2 regions of the Acidovorax sp. GW821-FHT11A03 genome follow, and region 2 is predicted to be linked to the other one. Evidence: riboswitches for the same ligand, from Rfam matches in the RefSeq annotation. Region 2 holds a riboswitch; the other holds the start of a gene.

Region 1 (8,562 bases), on a different contig from region 2:
AGCGGCAGGGCGGGGCGGGGTACTTTCGCCATGATTTCCATGCGGTCGCGTCGGTGCCGGAGGCATCCGCTGGCGGCAGCGAGGGCGGTGGGCGTGGCGGTCGTTCGCGCGGGCGCCGGGGCGATGCCGCTGCGCGCGCCGGGGCGGTGCCGCCGGATGCGCGCCAGGACGTGTCGGCAGAAACCCGTGCCGAGCCGCCGGCTTCCGGCGCGCGCGACGATGCGCTGCCGGAGCGCCCGGCGGGCAGCTACTTTCGCCAGCAGCTGCCGGCGCCCGTGACGGCCCAGGCGCAATCCGGCCACGAGACGGCGCGGGGCGAGGACCTCGCGGACGAGGAACCCGTGCACGTGCACGTGCAGGCGCCCGTGGCGGCGCCGGCGGCGGAAGGGACCGCGAGCGATGCGCTGCCCGATGCTCCTGCGCCGGCACCCGCGCCCCGCAGCCGCCGCCCCGCATCCACCCCGCGCAAGAGCAGCGGCGGGCGCAAGGCCGGCGCAGCGGGCGCCGCAGCGCCGGCCGAGGCCGGGGCCCCGGCCGCGCCATCGTCCAAGGCGGCGGCCCCTGCGGCCGCGCCCGCCAAGGCAGCGGCAACCCGCGCGCGCAAACCGCGCGGGGCGGGCAAGCCGCCCCAGCCCGCCGAATAGGCCTGCGACGCTTGCCAAGCCTGCCAAAGTTGCCACGGAGCCGCCGGGCCGTGCAGCAGCGCATGCCGACGCGGCACGGCGCCCGGGCGCCTTGCGGCGCGGCCTTCGGTACGTGTCCTGGCGCGCCGCCTGCCCGCGCACCCGCGTGGGGTCGGGTGGTTAATTTGCTATAAAATATGTAGCTATTGGCGCTTGCCTATCAAGCGCCAGGCGGCGTTTTCATTCAAGCCCAGGGGTGGCTCGCTGGGCGCTCGGCGCCTGGCCGCGCCCGTGGCCCGACAGGATGGCCCGCGCCACCTCGGCAAACCCCGCGCCGCGTTCGCCCTTTGTCACATAGCGCGGCAGGTGCCGCAGCTGCGGCACAAAGCGCGCGATGTTGGCCACGCCCACGCTGTGGGTGAAGTGCTCGAACATCGCCTGGTCGTTGCCCGAATCGCCCACGAACACCCAGCGGTCCAGCTCCTGCGCCAGGTCCCGGCCCCACAGCGCGCGCACGATCCAGTTCGCGCCCTGCCACTTGTTGAAATCACCGAAGCAGCCGTGGATGTGGATGCTGCTCACCGTGGTCTGCATGCCCACGCGCTGCAGCACGGCCAGCACCCGCTGCACGGTGTCGGGCGTATGCCGGGCGAACTCGGCGTAGTCGAACGCGATGTCCGTCTCGCGCCCCGCGCTGTCGCTGCTCAAGTCCACGCCGGGCACTTCGGCCGCCACCAGGGCCGCGATCTCGCGCATGCGCGCCTGGTTGGCGCTGCGCGTGGCGGCGTCCTGCTGGTAGCGCTTGGCCAGCGGCTGCCCGGAGCCTGGGCCCCGCGCAAACGCCACGGCACCGTTCTCCGCCACCATCGCATCCACGGGCCAGGCCGCGCCCGCGCCTGCGGTCATGAAGGGCTCGCACCAGCCGATCGGCCGGCCGGTGATGGGGATGACCACGAGGCCCGCCGCCTTCAGGTCGGCCAGCGCCTGCAGCGCGTCGGGCGTGATGGCGCCCTCGGTGGTCAGGGTGTCGTCGATGTCGGTGAAAACGCCTACCAGGTCGCGGCGGGCCTCCGGGGGCCAAAGGTTCAGGGCTTGCATGCGGTATGTCGTTATGCTGCGGCTCTTGCGCAAGAGAGCGCCATTGTCCGGGAGATAGTTGTCGTGCAGCCTGGGGCCTTGATCTTCTTCTTCATGTGGGCGGGGTGCTGCGCTGCCGCTCCCGCCATGGCGCGGGCGCCCGTCGATTCAGCGGCCGTCTGCCAGCGCGCGGCCGGCAAGCTCGATGGCCTGGTCCCGGAGTGGCGCGACCTCGTCGTGGAGTTCAAGGCCGAAGCCAGGAACCCGTCCGTGCTGGCCCTGGCCGAAGAGCACCGCCAGGGCCGCCTGAAGGCCAGCTTCCTGCACCACTGCCAGCGCGAGTGGGGCACCCACCAGGCCACCTTCGTGTGCTTCAGCGGGTCGGTCACGGCGCTGGGGCTGGCGCTGTGCTTGCAGAAGGACACCAATCCCCATGGGTGGGAGTACCGGCCCTGAGGCCGCCCCGCAACGCCGCTCAGCCCGCCTTCTGCAGGGCCAGGCCCGCATGCTCGCGCAGCGGGTGGAAGTGGATCTTGGGAAACCGCTCCTGCGCCAGGCGCACGTCATAGGGGCTGGTGCACAGGTAGGCCAGCGTATCGGCCGCGTCGTGCGCCAGGCGCAGCGGGTAGGCGTCCGTGAAGGCGCGCAGGTCGGCCGCGTTGTCGGCCGTGATCCAGCGGGCGCCCGTGTACTGGCAGCCTTCCAGGCGCACGTCGGCGTCGTACTCGGCCTTCAGGCGGTGCTGCACCACCTCGAACTGCAGCTGGCCCACGGCGCCCAGCAGCATGTTGCCGCCGGCGTCGGGCTTGAAGACCTGGATCGCGCCTTCCTCGCCCAGCTGGGCCAGGCCCTGCTGCAGCTGCTTGGTGCGCAGCGGGTTCTTGAGCACCACGGTCATGAACATCTCGGGCGCGAAGAACGGCAGGCCGGTGAACTGCAGATTGGCGCCGTCGGTGATGGTGTCCCCGAGCTGCACGCCGCCGTGGGTGGTGAAGCCGATGATGTCGCCCGCGTAGGCTTCTTCCACCGCCTCGCGGCGCTGGCTCATGAAGGTCACCACGCTGGTGGGGCGCAGTTCCTTGGCGGTGCGCTGCACCTTGAGCTTCATGCCCGGCATGTACTTGCCCGAGGCCACGCGCACGAAGGCGATGCGGTCGCGGTGGTTGGCGTCCATGTTGGCCTGCACCTTGAAGACCACGCCGGCGAAGCCCTCGTCCTCGGGCTGGATGGTCTTGACCACGGGCTGCTTGTTGACCTCGAGCGTGCTCACGCGCGGGCCGGGCGGCGGGGCCATGTCCACCAGGGCGTCGAGCACTTCCATCACCCCGAAGTTGTTCACCCCCGAGCCGAAGAACACGGGCGTGAGCTTGCCGGCCAGGAAGGCCTCGTGGTCCCAGGCGGGCGATGCGCCCACGGCCAGTTCCATGCTCTCCAGCGCCGCATCGAACTCGGCGCCGAAGCGCGCACGCAGCGTGGCCTCGTCGGACAGCGGGATGGCCTCGAAGTCCTGCGGGCGGCGCTCGCTGCCGGACTCGAACACCGTCATCGTCTGGGTGCGCAGGTTGATGATGCCGCCGAAGGCCTTGCCCTGGCCCACGGGCCAGGTCATGGGGCAGCAGGGCATGCCCAGTTCGCGCTCGACCTCGTCCATGATGTCCAGCGGGTCGCGCACCTCGCGGTCCATCTTGTTCACGAAGGTGATGATGGGCGTGTCGCGCTGGCGGCAAACCTCGATCAGGCGGCGTGTCTGCGCTTCCACGCCGTTGGCCGCGTCGATCACCATCAGCGCCGAATCGACGGCGGTGAGCACGCGGTAGGTGTCTTCCGAGAAGTCCTTGTGGCCGGGCGTGTCGAGCAGGTTGATCACGTGTTCGCGGTACAGCATCTGCATCACCGACGAGGCCACCGAGATGCCGCGCTGCTTTTCGATCTCCATCCAGTCCGAGGTGGCATGGCGGCTGGCCTTGCGGCCCTTGACGGCACCGGCGATCTGGATCGCGCCCGAGAACAGCAGCAGCTTTTCCGTCAGCGTCGTCTTACCGGCGTCGGGGTGGGAAATGATGGCAAAGGTGCGGCGGCGCCGGGTTTCTGAGGCGTAGGACACAGGGGGGTTCCAGAAGGGGGTCAGGGCGCGCTGCGGCAGGACTCTGCGGCAGTCGGCGCGGCAGGCGCAGCGGCGCCCGGAAGCGGCGATTTTACCGGCGCCCGCTGCGAACCCTCTTCCGGCCGTTCTTCAACGCCCGTTTCCGTTCAGCTGGCCTGTGCCTGCGCCTGGGCGTGCCGGGCATACATCTTCTGCATGCCGCCCAGCCAGCGCTCGTAGTCCTGGCCCTTGTTGCGGAAATACTGGGCCACTTCGGGGTGGGGCAGCACCAGGAAGCGCCTGTCCTGCATGGCGGCCAGCACGTCGCCCGCCACCTGTTCGGGCGGCAGGATGCCGTCGTGCGAGGCCGAACCGCCATCGCCCGTCACCATGGCGGTCTGCACCGACTGCGGGCACAGGCAGGCCACACCCACGCCCTTGCGGCCGTAGGCGATGCGCAGCCACTCGGCGAAGGCCACGGCGGCATGCTTGGTGACGGCGTAGGGGGCGGACTCGACGATGGTCAGTAGCCCCGCCGCCGAGGCCGTGACGAGGAAGAAGCCCTCGCCGCGCTCCACCATCTCGGGCACCACGGCGCGTGCGGCCCACACGTGGGCCATGCCGTGGATGTTCCACATGGCGTCCCACAGTGGGTCCTCGAGTTCGATGCCGCCCGGGCGGCCCAGGATGCCGGCGTTGGAGATGTAGGCATCGACCCGGCCGTAGCGCTCGCGCGTGGTGGCCACCAGCGCCTGGATGTCGGCCTCCTTGGACACATCGCAGCGCACGGCCAGGCCACCGATCTCGTCGGCCACGGCCTGCGCGGGCGCGAGGTGCAGGTCGGCCACGACCACGGCGCGGGCGCCTTCCTGCGCAAAACGCCGCGCGATGCTGCGGCCGATGCCGCTGGCGCCGCCGGTGACGATGATGACCTTGTCCTTGGGGTCCATGCAGTGCTCCGTTGGTGTTTTTTGGTGAGGGCGCCAGTGTCGGGCGGCCCGCGGGGCAAGGCAGCCGCGCAGGTGACAGGGCTTCAGTCCGGCGCGCTGGCGGCCTGCACGATGGCGGCGCAGCACAGTTGCTCCACACCGTCGGCCCACTGCCGCATGGCGGCGGGATCGAGCTGCAGCAGCAGCGCATAGCGCCGCCCACCCCAGGCCGAGAGGTGCAACGCCTGCAGCAGTGCTTGCCCGGGCGGGCGGGGCAGGTCGGTGCAGGCGGCAATCACCCGGCCCCAGGCGGCGGCCAGCTCTTCGTGCACGCGGCGGTGGTGCCGGGGCTCGGCCATCTGCGCCTCCAGCGCCAGCATGTCGGGGTGGAAGGGCGGCAGCCCGGGCGCATCCACGCCGCCCACCAGGCGCACGAGATGGTGGATGCGCTGCGTCCATGGCAGGCCCTCGGGCTGCACGGCCTCGCGGTCGATGGCGGCGAGCAGGGCCTCGACGCAGTGGCGCACATAGCCCGACAGCAGCGCTGTCTTGTTGGGGAAATAGTCGTACAGCGTGCCGACGGAAATGCCGGTTTCCAGCGCCACGTTGCGCGTGGTGAGCTTGTCCCAGCCGTCGCGTTGCCAAATCCGAACAAAGGCGTCGTAGATGGCCTGCACCGTGAAGCGCGCCCGGGCCTGGCGGGGGCGCTTGAGCGGCCTGGGGGCCGCGCTGGAGCTGGCGGCAAGGGTCTTGCGCGGCGGGTTCACCGGTTTCCGAACCCACGCGGCGGCAGGGCGCCATACAGTGCCCTGAGTGTTTTTTCACCCTTGAAACGGAGACTTCCCATGACGCTGCTCACCCGCCTGTTGACCGACAGGAATGCATTGAATCACACCCGCACCGAGGAGCTCCCCCTTGCTCCACTGCAGCCCGGCGAGGCCCTGCTGCGCGTGGACCGCGTGGCGGTGACCACGAACAACATCACCTACGCCGCCTTTGGCGACGCGATGAAGTACTGGGACTTTTTCCCCACGGGCGAAGCGGGCTGGGGCCACATGCCCGTGTGGGGCTTTGCCGACGTGGTGGCCTCCGGCGTGCAGGGCGTGGCCGTGGGCGAGCGCTTCTACGGCTACTGGCCCATTGCGAGCCATGTGCGCATGGCGCCCGTGCGCGTGACGGCCCGGGGCTTCTACGACGGCGCGGAGCACCGCCAGTCGCTCACCTCGGCCTACAACCAGTACACGCGCACCAGCGCCGACCCGGCATACCGGGCGGGCGATGAAAACTACCAGATGCTGGTGCGGCCGCTGTTCATCACCTCGTTCATGCTGGCGGACTTCCTGCAGGACAACGGATTTTTCGGCGCGCGGCGGCTGCTGTTCTCCAGCGCATCGAGCAAGACGGCCTACGGCACCGCGTTCTGCCTGGAGGGGCCCGGGCAGATCGAGCGCGTGGGGCTCACCGCGCCGCGCAACAGTGCCTTCGTGCAGGGCCTGGGCTGCTACCAGCGCACGGTGGCGTATGGCGAGCTGGAGGCCCTGGATGCCGGTGTGCCCACGCTGTATGTCGATTTCTCGGGCGACGAGGATCTGCGCTCGCGCGTGCACCACCACCTGGGCGATGCCCTGGTGTACGACTGCTATGCGGGGTCGGCGCAGAACACGCACTTCCTGCGCGACACGGCCCTGCCGGGGCCCGCGCCCGTGTTCTATTTCGCGCCGGTGCAGATCAGGAAGCGCAATGCGGACTGGGGCCCCGAGGTGGTCAACCAGAAGTTCAATGCCGCCCAGCGCGCGTTCATCGACCGCGTCGGCAGCGCGCACCAGCCCTGGATGCGGGTGCGCGAACACCAGGGTTTCGCGGCGGCGCAGGCCCTGGTCGAGGACCTGCATGCGGGCCGCATCGATCCGCAGGAAGGCCACGTGGTAGTGCTGGCGCCGTAGCGCGGCCCAAGGCACCGAGGCGGGGCGCTCCCTCGCCTCCCGCACTTGCTTTTATAATCCGCCGATCCGAGGAGCGTTGCAGCGTCCCCAGCACTGGCGGGGCGTGAGGCTCGGAGTCATCTAGCAACGACGCTCATCCACTTCTCGTGTGGTGAGCCTTCCGTCTCATCCCCGCGCTGAATGTGGTCTTTCAAACATGCTTTGGAGCACACCATCATGAACGCACGCGTCAACGCCCCGGTCAACACCGACTGCATCATTGCCGACATCGGCCTGGCCGCCTGGGGCCGTAAAGAGATCCGCATCGCCGAAACGGAGATGCCCGGCCTGATGGCCATCCGCGAGGAATTCGCCGCCAAGCAGGCGCTCAAGGGCGCCCGCATCACCGGCAGCCTGCACATGACGATCCAGACCGCCGTGCTGATCGAGACGCTGCAGGCCCTGGGTGCCGAGGTGCGCTGGGCTTCGTGCAACATCTTCTCCACGCAGGACCACGCCGCTGCCGCGATTGCCGCCAGCGGCACGCCCGTGTTCGCCGTGAAGGGCGAGACCCTGGCCGAATACTGGGACTACACCCACCGCATTTTTGACTTCGGCCCCGCCGGCACCGAAGGCGAAGGCCCCAACCTGATCCTGGACGACGGCGGCGACGCCACGCTGCTGATGCACCTGGGCAAGCGCGCCGAAAAGGACGCATCGCTGATCGCCAACCCCACCAGCGAAGAAGAAACCTGCCTGTTCGCCTCCATCAAGGCCAAGCTGGCCGTGGACCCGACCTGGTACAGCCGCAAGAGCGCGCAGATCATCGGCGTGACCGAAGAGACCACGACCGGCGTGCACCGCTTGAAGGAAATGTCGGCCAAGGGCTCTCTGATGTTCCGCGCGATCAACGTGAACGACTCGGTGACCAAGAGCAAGTTCGACAACCTGTACGGCTGCCGCGAGTCGCTGGTGGACGGTATCAAGCGCGCCACCGACGTGATGATCGCCGGCAAGGTGGCCTGCGTGGCCGGCTACGGCGACGTGGGCAAGGGCTCTGCCCAGGCCCTGCGCGCCCTGAGCGCCCAGGTCTGGGTGACCGAGATCGACCCCATCAACGCCCTGCAGGCCGCGATGGAAGGCTACAAGGTCGTGACGATGGAATACGCCGCCGACAAGGCCGACATCTTCGTGACCACCACCGGCAACAAGGACGTGATCACCCACGACCACATGAAGGCCATGAAGGACCAGGCCATCGTCTGCAACATCGGCCACTTCGACAACGAGATCCAGGTCGCGACGCTCGAGCAGTACGAGTGGGAAGAGATCAAGCCCCAGGTGGACCACGTGATCTTCCCGGACGGCAAGCGCATCATCCTGCTGGCCAAGGGCCGCCTGGTGAACCTGGGCTGCGGCACGGGCCACCCGAGCTTCGTGATGTCGTCGAGCTTCGCCAACCAGACCATCGCCCAGATCGAGCTGTTCACCCACAGCGACTACTACGAGAACGGCAAGGTCTACGTGCTGCCCAAGCACCTCGACGAGAAGGTGGCGCGCCTGCACCTCAAGAAGGTGGGCGCGATGCTCACGGAACTTTCCGACGAGCAGGCCGCCTACATCGGTGTGCCCAAGCAAGGCCCGTACAAGCCCGACACGTACCGCTACTGATCGTGCGGGTGGCTGTTGATGCTCCTTTTTTGGGAGCGGCCAGCGCTTGTGGATAAAGCGGTAGAAGCCATTTTGGCTATGAAATCCATCGTCGATTGACGAGAGAGTGACGCATGCGCGCAGATGTTTTTTTGGTGGAGTCCGGCCATGCGGCCACGCGTTCGCAGGCACAGCGGCTGATTGCTGCAGGCGTCGAGTGGCGCCTGTCGCCGCTGGCGCCCTGGCAGAAGGTGGCCAAGAACGGCGATGACATCCCG
Region 2 (8,562 bases):
TGCGCCACCGCTCCCCGCCAGGGTCTGGCTGTAGGCCGCCGCCACCGTGCCGACTGGCAGGGTGCCGGGGCCGACGGCCACAGGCACATCGTCGTTGGTGATGGTGCCCAGGCCCTGGTTGTCGGCGATGGTGGCGTTGACGGCGCCGCTCAGGTGGACGAAGAAGGTCTCGTGGGCCTCGGGCGTGGTGTCGCCGACCACGGGCACCGTGACGGTGAGCAAGGTTTGCCCTGGCGTGAAAGTCAGCGTGCCGCTGGTGGCGGTGTAGTCGCCGGGCTGCGTGGCCGTGCCGTTGGCCGTGGCGTAGTTGACGCTGGTGGTGAAGCCACTCGGCGCGCTCAGGGACACGGTGAAGACGGCGCCGGTGGTACCGCCGTGGCCCTCCACCACGGTCACATCGTTGATCGACAGGCTGGGGGCCGCGTCGTCGTTGACGATAGTGCCCTGGCCCTGCGCGTCGCCCGCCACGGCATTCACCAGATTGGTCACATTCACCCAAAACGTTCTGTCCGGCTGGAAGAGCGCATTGCCCGGCACCTGCACCACGAAGGGGTAGGTGCTGCTGCCTGCGGGTATGGCCTGGCCCGCGAGGCTGTGCGCCACGTAGTCGGCCCCCGCGGTGGCCGTGCCATTGGCCGTGGCGATGTCGAAGGTGACGCCGCCCGGCCCGGCGGGCGCGCTGAGACTGACCGTGAAACTGAAATGGGCCATGCCCGCATTGCCTTCGCTGGCCGCCACGTCGTTGATGGACAGCACGGGCTGCTGGCTGACCACCAGCGTGTAGTTCTCCAGCTCGAAATAGCTCCCAGGCCCCGTGCTGGCGTCCGTGACCCGCAAGGTCACCGGGTAGCTGCCCAGGGACGCCGCCGTGGTGCCGCTGACCACGCCCGCGCCGGAGATGCTGATGCCCGCCGGGAAGCTGCCCGTCTCCAGCAGATAGCTGTAGGGCGACACACCGCCCGTGGTGGCCAGTGCTTGCGAGAAGGGCTGGCCCTGCACCGCCGTTCCCGTGGGGGTGGCCAGCGCCAGGCTCGGGTTGCCCACCGTGCCGGTGTAGCCCTTGTCCACGAACAGGCCGCCATGGTCGGTGGAGCGCACGCTGAAGGTGTAGCCCCCGCGCCGGGTGGGCGTGCCGGTGATGGCGCCCGAACCGGCCAGGCCGAGGCCCGGGGGCAGCGCGCCGCCTTGCAGCGTGTAGGTGTATGGCGCCGTGCCGCCGCTGGCGCTGAGGGCCTGCGAAAACGGCGTGCCCGCCGTCAGGGCGGGCAATGTTGCGGGTGCGACCGCAATGGGAGACGACGAGGGATGGATGGTGACCGTCACGCCCACGACGCTTTGCGCAGTGGCGTTGCCCGATGCGTCGGTGAACTCGAAGTAGTCGCTGGTGGCGCTGTTGCCATTGTGGCTGTAGTCCAGGACCCAGTTCGGTCCGGTGATGCGCAGGTTGGCACTGCCATGCACAGGCAACGCCGGCCCGTCCACCGGACCGGTGCCCGCCCAGCCAATACCTGGCGTGCAGTCGGTCACGTCGATGGTGACCGTGCCGCCTTGCGTGACCCCACCACCCTTGGCCGGGCAGATGAGCGAGGTGTGCGCGGCGCTGGCCATGCCAGGCTGCAGCAAACCCGCCAGCAGCGCCGCGCAAGCCAGCAGGCGCAGGGCCGCATGATGGAGCCCCTCCGGAAATCCATGGAAACGCAGCATTGGCATCGCCCCTACACAGTTCTTTGTCTTGTGCTTGGGCGGGCCCTGCGCGGCCCACGGCGGGAGCCACTGTCCTGTGAAAAGTGCAGCGGCAGCGCCGCACCGAGCTTGTCCCAATCGTGGCTGATTACATGCTGCGCCCTGGCAAATAGCATCCCTCCTGAAGTAGGGTTCCCACTGCCGAAAACACGCGCCAGGCATGGCGCAGGCGCGCCGGTCTGGAGGCAGGCCCATGGCTTGCGAAGCGCTTTCCGGCAAAGCCACCAACAGAAAGGCCCCGCGTGCGGGGCCTTTCTGTCCATTCGATCAAATCAGCCCCTGGCGCTTATCCATCAAGCGCCAGAGGCTATAAAATCAATAGCATCACAGATTCGGCGCCAGCAACCGCTCCAGCACCTTCTCATCCATCCTGCGGCGCTGCGCCATGTCGTGCAACTGGTCTTCACCGATCTTGCCGACGTTGAAGTACACGGCATCCGGATGACCGATGTAGAAGCCGCTCACGCTGGCCGCCGGCATCATGGCCAGGCTTTCGGTGAGGGTCATGCCGATGTCTTCGCACTGCAGCACACGGAACAGCTCGCTCTTGGCGCTGTGGTCGGGGCAGGCGGGGTAGCCGGGCGCGGGGCGGATGCCGCGGTACTTCTCGGCGATCATGTCGTCGTTGCTCAGCGCCTCGCCGGCGGCATAGCCCCACAGGTCGGTGCGCACGCGGTGGTGCAGGGCTTCGGCAAAGGCTTCGGCCAGGCGGTCGGCCAGGCTCTTGAACAGGATGGCGGAGTAGTCGTCCAGCGCATCGATGAAGGCCTTTTCCTTCTTCTCGATCCCCAGGCCCGCCGTCACGGCGAACATGCCGGCGTAGTCGGCAATGCCGCTTTCCTTGGGCGCCACGAAGTCGGCCAGGCAGCGGCTGGGGCGGGTCACGCCGTCGATGGTGTGCTTTTCCGCTTGCTGGCGCAGGCCGTACCAGGTCATGGCGACCTCGGTGCGGGTGTCGTCGGTGTAGAACTCGATGTCGTCGTCGTTCACGCTGTTGGCGGGCAGCAGCGCCATCACGCCGCTGGCCGTGAGCCACCGGCCTTCGATGATCTTTTTCAGCATGGCCTGGCCATCGGCAAACACGCGCGTGGCCTCCACGCCCACCACCTCATCGGTGAGGATGGCGGGGTACGGGCCGGCCAGGTCCCAGGTCTGGAAGAACGGGCCCCAGTCGATGTACCTGGCCAGCTCGGCCAGGTCGAAGTTCTTGAACACGCGGCGGCCCAGCGCACGTGGCACGGCGGGCTGGTAGGCGGACCAGTCCACGGGTGTCTTGTTCGCGCGGATCTTGGCCAGGGGCCACAGGGGCGTGGCCTTCTTGTTGGCGTGCTGGATGCGCACCTTGTCGTAGTCGGCATTCAGCTCGTCCACGTAGTTCTGCACGCCGTCGCCCAGCAGGCTCTGCGCCACGCTGACGCTGCGCGAGGCATCGGGAACGTAGACCACGGGGCCTTCGTAGTGCGGCGCGATCTTCACGGCGGTGTGCACGCGGCTGGTGGTGGCGCCGCCGATGAGCAGCGGGATCTTCTTGATGCGGAAGTGCTCGTCCTTCTGCATCTCGCCCGCGACGTACTGCATTTCTTCCAGGCTGGGGGTGATCAGGCCCGACAGGCCCACGATGTCGGCGCCCTCGACCTTGGCGCGCGCCAGGATCTCGTGGCAGGGCACCATCACGCCCATGTTCACCACCTCGAAGTTGTTGCACTGGAGCACGACGGTGACGATGTTCTTGCCGATGTCGTGCACGTCGCCCTTGACGGTGGCGATGACGATCTTGCCCTTGCTGCGCACGTCGCGCCCTGCCAGTTCGTCCTGGCGCTTTTCTTCCTCGATGTACGGAATCAGGTGGGCCACGGCGGACTTCATCACGCGCGCGCTTTTCACCACCTGGGGCAGGAACATCTTGCCGGCGCCGAACAAATCGCCCACCACGTTCATGCCGTCCATGAGCGGGCCCTCGATCACGTGCAGCGGACGGCCGCCCCTGGCCAGGATCTCGCGGTAGGCCTCTTCGGTGTCCTCGGTGATGAAGTCGGTGATGCCGTGCACCAGCGCATGCGACAGGCGCTCGCCCACGGTCTTGGGGTGCTCGGGCGTGCCGCGCCATTCGAGTTTCTTGCTCTCGTCCTTGGCGCCGCTCTTGGCGGTTTCGGCGATCTCGACCAGGCGCTCGCCGGCGTCGGGGCGGCGGTTGAGCACCACGTCTTCCACGCGCTCGCGCAGCACGGGCTCGAGGTCGTCATACACACCCACCATGCCGGCATTGACGATGCCCATGTCCATGCCCGCCTTGATGGCGTGGTACAGGAACACGGTGTGGATGGCCTCGCGCACGGGGTCGTTGCCCCGGAAGCTGAACGACACGTTCGACACGCCGCCCGAGACCTTGGCGCCCGGCAGGTTCTGCTTGATCCAGCGCACGGCCTCGATGAAATCGACGGCGTAGTTGTTGTGCTCTTCGATGCCGGTGGCCACGGCGAAGATGTTGGGGTCGAAGATGATGTCTTCGGGCGGGAAGCCCACTTCATCGACCAGGATGCGGTAGGCGCGTTCGCAGATTTCGATCTTGCGTTCGTAGGTGTCGGCCTGGCCTTTTTCGTCAAACGCCATGACCACCGCAGCGGCGCCGTAGCGGCGCACCAGGCGCGCCTCGTGCTTGAACTTGTCCACGCCCTCCTTCATGGAGATGGAGTTGACGATGCCCTTGCCTTGCACGCAACGCAGGCCGGCTTCGATCACCTCCCACTTGGAGCTGTCCACCATGATGGGCACGCGCGCGATGTCGGGCTCGGACGCGATGAGCTGCAGAAAGCGCACCATGGCGGCCTTGCTGTCGAGCATGGCCTCGTCCATGTTGATGTCGATGACCTGGGCGCCGTTCTCCACCTGCTGGCGCGCCACGGCCAGGGCCTCTTCGTACTGGCCGTTCAAAATCATGCGCGCGAACGCCTTGGAGCCGGTGACGTTGGTGCGCTCGCCGATGTTGACGAACAGCGTGCCCTCGCCAATGGAGACAGGCTCCAGGCCGGACAACTTCATGGGGGGGACGGACAAATCTGACATAAGGCTCACCTGCGCGGCACAAGGGGGTTCAGGTGAGCGTCGTTGTCAATGTACTGAGGGATGCGCGGCCCAAGCCTGACGAGCCGCCATGCCCCACCAGGGCACGGCAAGCCGCTGCAACGCTCCTTGGACCAGGGGCCGATTGTAGTTGGCCCGCCCGCGGTCAGCGCATCTGGCGGCGCTGGCCCAGCGCGGCCAGCAGCACCAGGCCGGCGAGCAGCCACAGCGCCCATTCCGACAGGGACGGAATCGCGCTCGGGGCCGCCGCGATGGTGTCGGTGTCGGTGGCGCTGTTGTTGCCGGGGTTGGGGTCGGTCACGCCACCTGGTGCCGCGACGGTCGCGGTGTTGACCAGTGTCCCCGTCGCCGACGCGCCTACCGTGGCGCTGACGGTGTAGGTCACCGATCCGCCCGCGGGCAGGTTGACGGTGTCGTTGATGCTGCCACTGCCCGCCGCCGTGCAGGTGCCGCCGCCCGCGCCCACGCAGGTCCAGGTGCCGGTCAGCACCGCGGGCAGGGTGTCCGCCACCGTTGCCCCAGCGACGCCGGAGGGCCCGGCATTGCTCGCGGTGATGGTGTAGGTCACCGAGCCGCCCGGGGTGGCCGTGGTCACGCCGTCCGTCTTGGTGATGGCCAGATCCGCCTGCGGCGTGACGGTGTCGGTGTCGGTGGCGCTGTTGTTGGCCGGGTTGGGGTCGGTCACCCCGCCCGGCGCCGTCACCGTCGCCGTGTTGACCAGCGTTCCCGTGGCCGCCGCACTCACCGTCGCGCTGACGGTGTAGGTCACCGAGCCGCCCGCGGGCAGGTTGACGGTGTCGCTGATATTGCCGCTGCCCGCCGCCGTGCAGGTGCCTCCGCCCGCGCCGACGCAGGTCCAGGTGCCCGTGAGGGCGGCGGGGAAGGTGTCCACCACGCCCGCGCCTGCGGCGTTCGATGGGCCGGCGTTGCTGGCGGTGATGGTGTAGGTGACCGAGCCGCCCGGAACGGCCGTGGTCACACCATCCGTCTTGGTGATGGCCAGGTCGGCTTGCGACGCGAGGGTGTCGGTGTCGGTGGCGCTGTTGTTGGCGGGGTTGGGATCGGTCACCCCGCCCGGCGCTGTCACCGTCGCCGTGTTGACCAGCGTTCCGGTCGCCGAACCGCTGATCGTGGCGCTCACCGTGTAGGTGACCGATCCCCCCGCGGGCAGGTTGACGATGTCGTTGATGTTGCCGCTGCCCGCCGCCGTGCAGGTGCCTCCGCCCGCGCCGACGCAGGTCCAGGTGCCGGTGAGCGCGGCAGGGAAGGTATCGAGCACCGCGGCCCCCGACGCATTGGACGGCCCCGCGTTGCTGGCGGTGATGGTGTACGTCACCGATCCGCCCGGAACGGCCGTGGTCACGCCATCGGTCTTGGTGATGGACAGATCCGCCTGTGGCGTGAGCGTGTCGGAGTCGGTGGCGCTGTTGTTGGCTGGGTTGGGGTCGTTCACGGCAGACGTCACCGTCGCGGTGTTGGTCAGCGTGCCCGTCGCAGACGCATTGATCACGGCGCTCACCGTGTAAGTCACCGAGCCGCCCGCGGGCAGATTGACGCCATCGTTGATGTTGCCGCTGCCCGCCGCCGTGCAGGTTCCGCCGCCCGCGCCCACGCAGGTCCAGGTGCCGGTGAGCACGGCCGGAAAAGTGTCCGCCACCGTGGCACCGACGGCGGGGTCCGGCCCTGCATTGCTGGCGGTGATGGTGTAGGTCACCGATCCGCCCGGCGTGGCCGTGGTCACTCCATCGGTCTTTGTGATGGAAAGGTCCGCGTCTTGGGCATGCGCTGCGGTCGCGGCCACCATGGCCAACAAGAACGCAGTGAGCCACAGCAATGCACGTTGGCGCATGGTGAAGTCCCGATTTGGAGTGGAAGGGTGGCCAAAGTGTAACGCCACGTTTCCATCTGGAACGTTCATGCGCGTCGGCGCGCGCTGACGGCGCGTCCCGCGCTGGACGCGGTCGAATCGCCCTTAACGCACCGGCAGAAACTGCAGGAAAGTCCCGCCCACGATGCCCTGCACGTAGCTGATGGCAGCGCGGCGGTACTTTTCGGTGGTCAGGGCGGCCAGCAGGTCGAGCCGCGCGATGACCTTGCCGAACTCGCGCTCGAAGCTCAGGTTGCGGCCCTGGGGCCCGATTTCGTCGGCCAGCAGCAGCGGCTGGCCCTGGGCATTGCGGCGCTGGGCCAGCAGCCACACGGCGCTTTCCACATTGCGCGCGGCGTTGTAGAGGTGCTGGGCATCCACACCGTCGAGCAAGAAGAACTCGGTCTTGCCGCCATGGGCCGTGATGATCATGTCGGCCGTCGCATGGATGAACGCCGCCACGCGGTCTCCCGCAAACTCCGGCGCCAGCGCAAAGCCCATCGCGGCGATGTCACGACGCCCCTGCAGTGGCGCCCAGGGCTGGCGCTGCAGGATGGCCGTGCGCACCTGCTCGGCGGCGTGCTCGCGGCTGGTGGTGCTGGTCTTGCGCCATTCGGCGGGGTTGCGGCGGTAGAGCTTGTCCATGAGGCGGAACAAGCCCTCCAGGTTCTCCTGCATGGCCAGCGTGGCCAGGCGGTTCATGTCGGACTGGGCCAGCTCACCGGGCGCGGCGGATGCGCCCTTGACCTCGCCGCGCTGCGTGGGCGCGTTGCCCGCGCAGCCCGCGAGCACGGCGCACAGCAGCGCACAGGACGACATCCACAGGATAGAAAAGAACGGCCCACGCATGGGGGCCGATTATCGGGCGCAGTGCGGGCCTCGCACAGTCGGTTGACACTGTTTGAAGATCTCAGGCCGCTGCAGTGCATCGAACGGGCGAACCCGCGCCACACCCCCCGTTGGCGTCAGCTGCGGCCTGCGCTGTCAGGGTTGGGGATGCCCGCCATCGGGCATTCCTCGGTGCCTACCATGGGCCGCGTGATGGCTTCCACGGCCTTGCGGGTGCCTTCGGGGTCATTCACCCAGCGGGTGTAGAAGTCATACGGGCAGGCGGCCACGCCCTGGTCCCCGTCGCGGGAGTTGATCATGCCGGTGTAGCCCCGGTGCAGCAGCTTGAAGAGGTGGTTTTCTGACTGCCCGTTCCTGCGGAAGTCGCGGATCAGGCTTTTTGACAACGCTGCGTACTGCACCCCGTATTCCTCCTCGCCGCATTCACCGAGCGTTCGGCCATCAAAGCCAATCAGCGCGCTGTGTCCAAAGTAGCTGTACACGCCGTCGAACCCGGCGGCATTGGCCACGGCCACGTAGGTGTTGTTGGCAAAGGCCATGGCCTTGCTCATCAGAATCTGTTGCTCTTTGGCGGGGTACATGTAGCCCTGGCACCGCACGATGAGCTCAGCGCCCTTCATGGCGCAGTCGCGCCAGATCTCGGGGTAGTTGCCGTCGTCGCAGATGATGAGGCTGATCTTCAGGCCCTTGGGGCCTTCGCTCACGTACGTGGTGTCCCCCGGGTACCAGCCTTCGATGGGGGTCCAGGGCATGATCTTGCGGTACTTCTGCACGATCTCGCCCTGGTCGTTCATCAGGATCAAGGTGTTGTACGGCACCTTGTGCGGGTGCTTCTCATGGCGCTCGCCGGTGAGCGAGAAGACGCCCCACACCTTGGCCTTGCGGCAGGCGGCGGCGAAGATCTCGGTCTCCTCGCCGGGGATGGTGGCCGCCGTGTCCATCATCTCCTGGGCGTCGTACATGATGCCGTGGGTGCTGTACTCCGGGAAGATCACCAGGTCCATCCCGGGCAGGCCGGTCTT

What was found. A riboswitch is a leader RNA that binds a small molecule or an ion and turns the genes downstream of it on or off. The one in region 2 is predicted to bind S-adenosylhomocysteine.
Region 1: it holds a riboswitch for S-adenosylhomocysteine, as region 2 does, so the genes downstream of both, ahcY (adenosylhomocysteinase) here and metH (methionine synthase) in region 2, are expected to answer to the same signal.

What each region holds. Positions count from the first base shown of each region.
Region 1 covers NZ_JBXASG010000005.1:54,024-62,585, forward strand. The annotation lists gene AC1RVY_RS13490 (NYN domain-containing protein) at 1-644, shown strand, start outside; gene AC1RVY_RS13495 (HAD family hydrolase) at 864-1,721, opposite strand; gene AC1RVY_RS13500 (hypothetical protein) at 1,785-2,156, shown strand; gene AC1RVY_RS13505 (peptide chain release factor 3) at 2,176-3,804, opposite strand; gene AC1RVY_RS13510 (SDR family oxidoreductase) at 3,951-4,733, opposite strand; gene AC1RVY_RS13515 (TetR/AcrR family transcriptional regulator) at 4,817-5,479, opposite strand; gene AC1RVY_RS13520 (DUF2855 family protein) at 5,558-6,655, shown strand; S-adenosyl-L-homocysteine riboswitch at 6,718-6,797, shown strand; gene ahcY (adenosylhomocysteinase) at 6,872-8,305, shown strand; gene AC1RVY_RS13530 (TlyA family RNA methyltransferase) at 8,419-8,562, shown strand, end outside.
Region 2 covers NZ_JBXASG010000009.1:225,343-233,904, forward strand. The annotation lists gene AC1RVY_RS22360 (putative Ig domain-containing protein) at 1-1,710, opposite strand, end outside; gene metH (methionine synthase) at 2,068-4,782, opposite strand; S-adenosyl-L-homocysteine riboswitch at 4,834-4,940, opposite strand; gene AC1RVY_RS22370 (IPTL-CTERM sorting domain-containing protein) at 4,970-6,673, opposite strand; gene AC1RVY_RS22375 (hypothetical protein) at 6,797-7,510, opposite strand; gene AC1RVY_RS22380 (aliphatic amidase) at 7,657-8,562, opposite strand, start outside.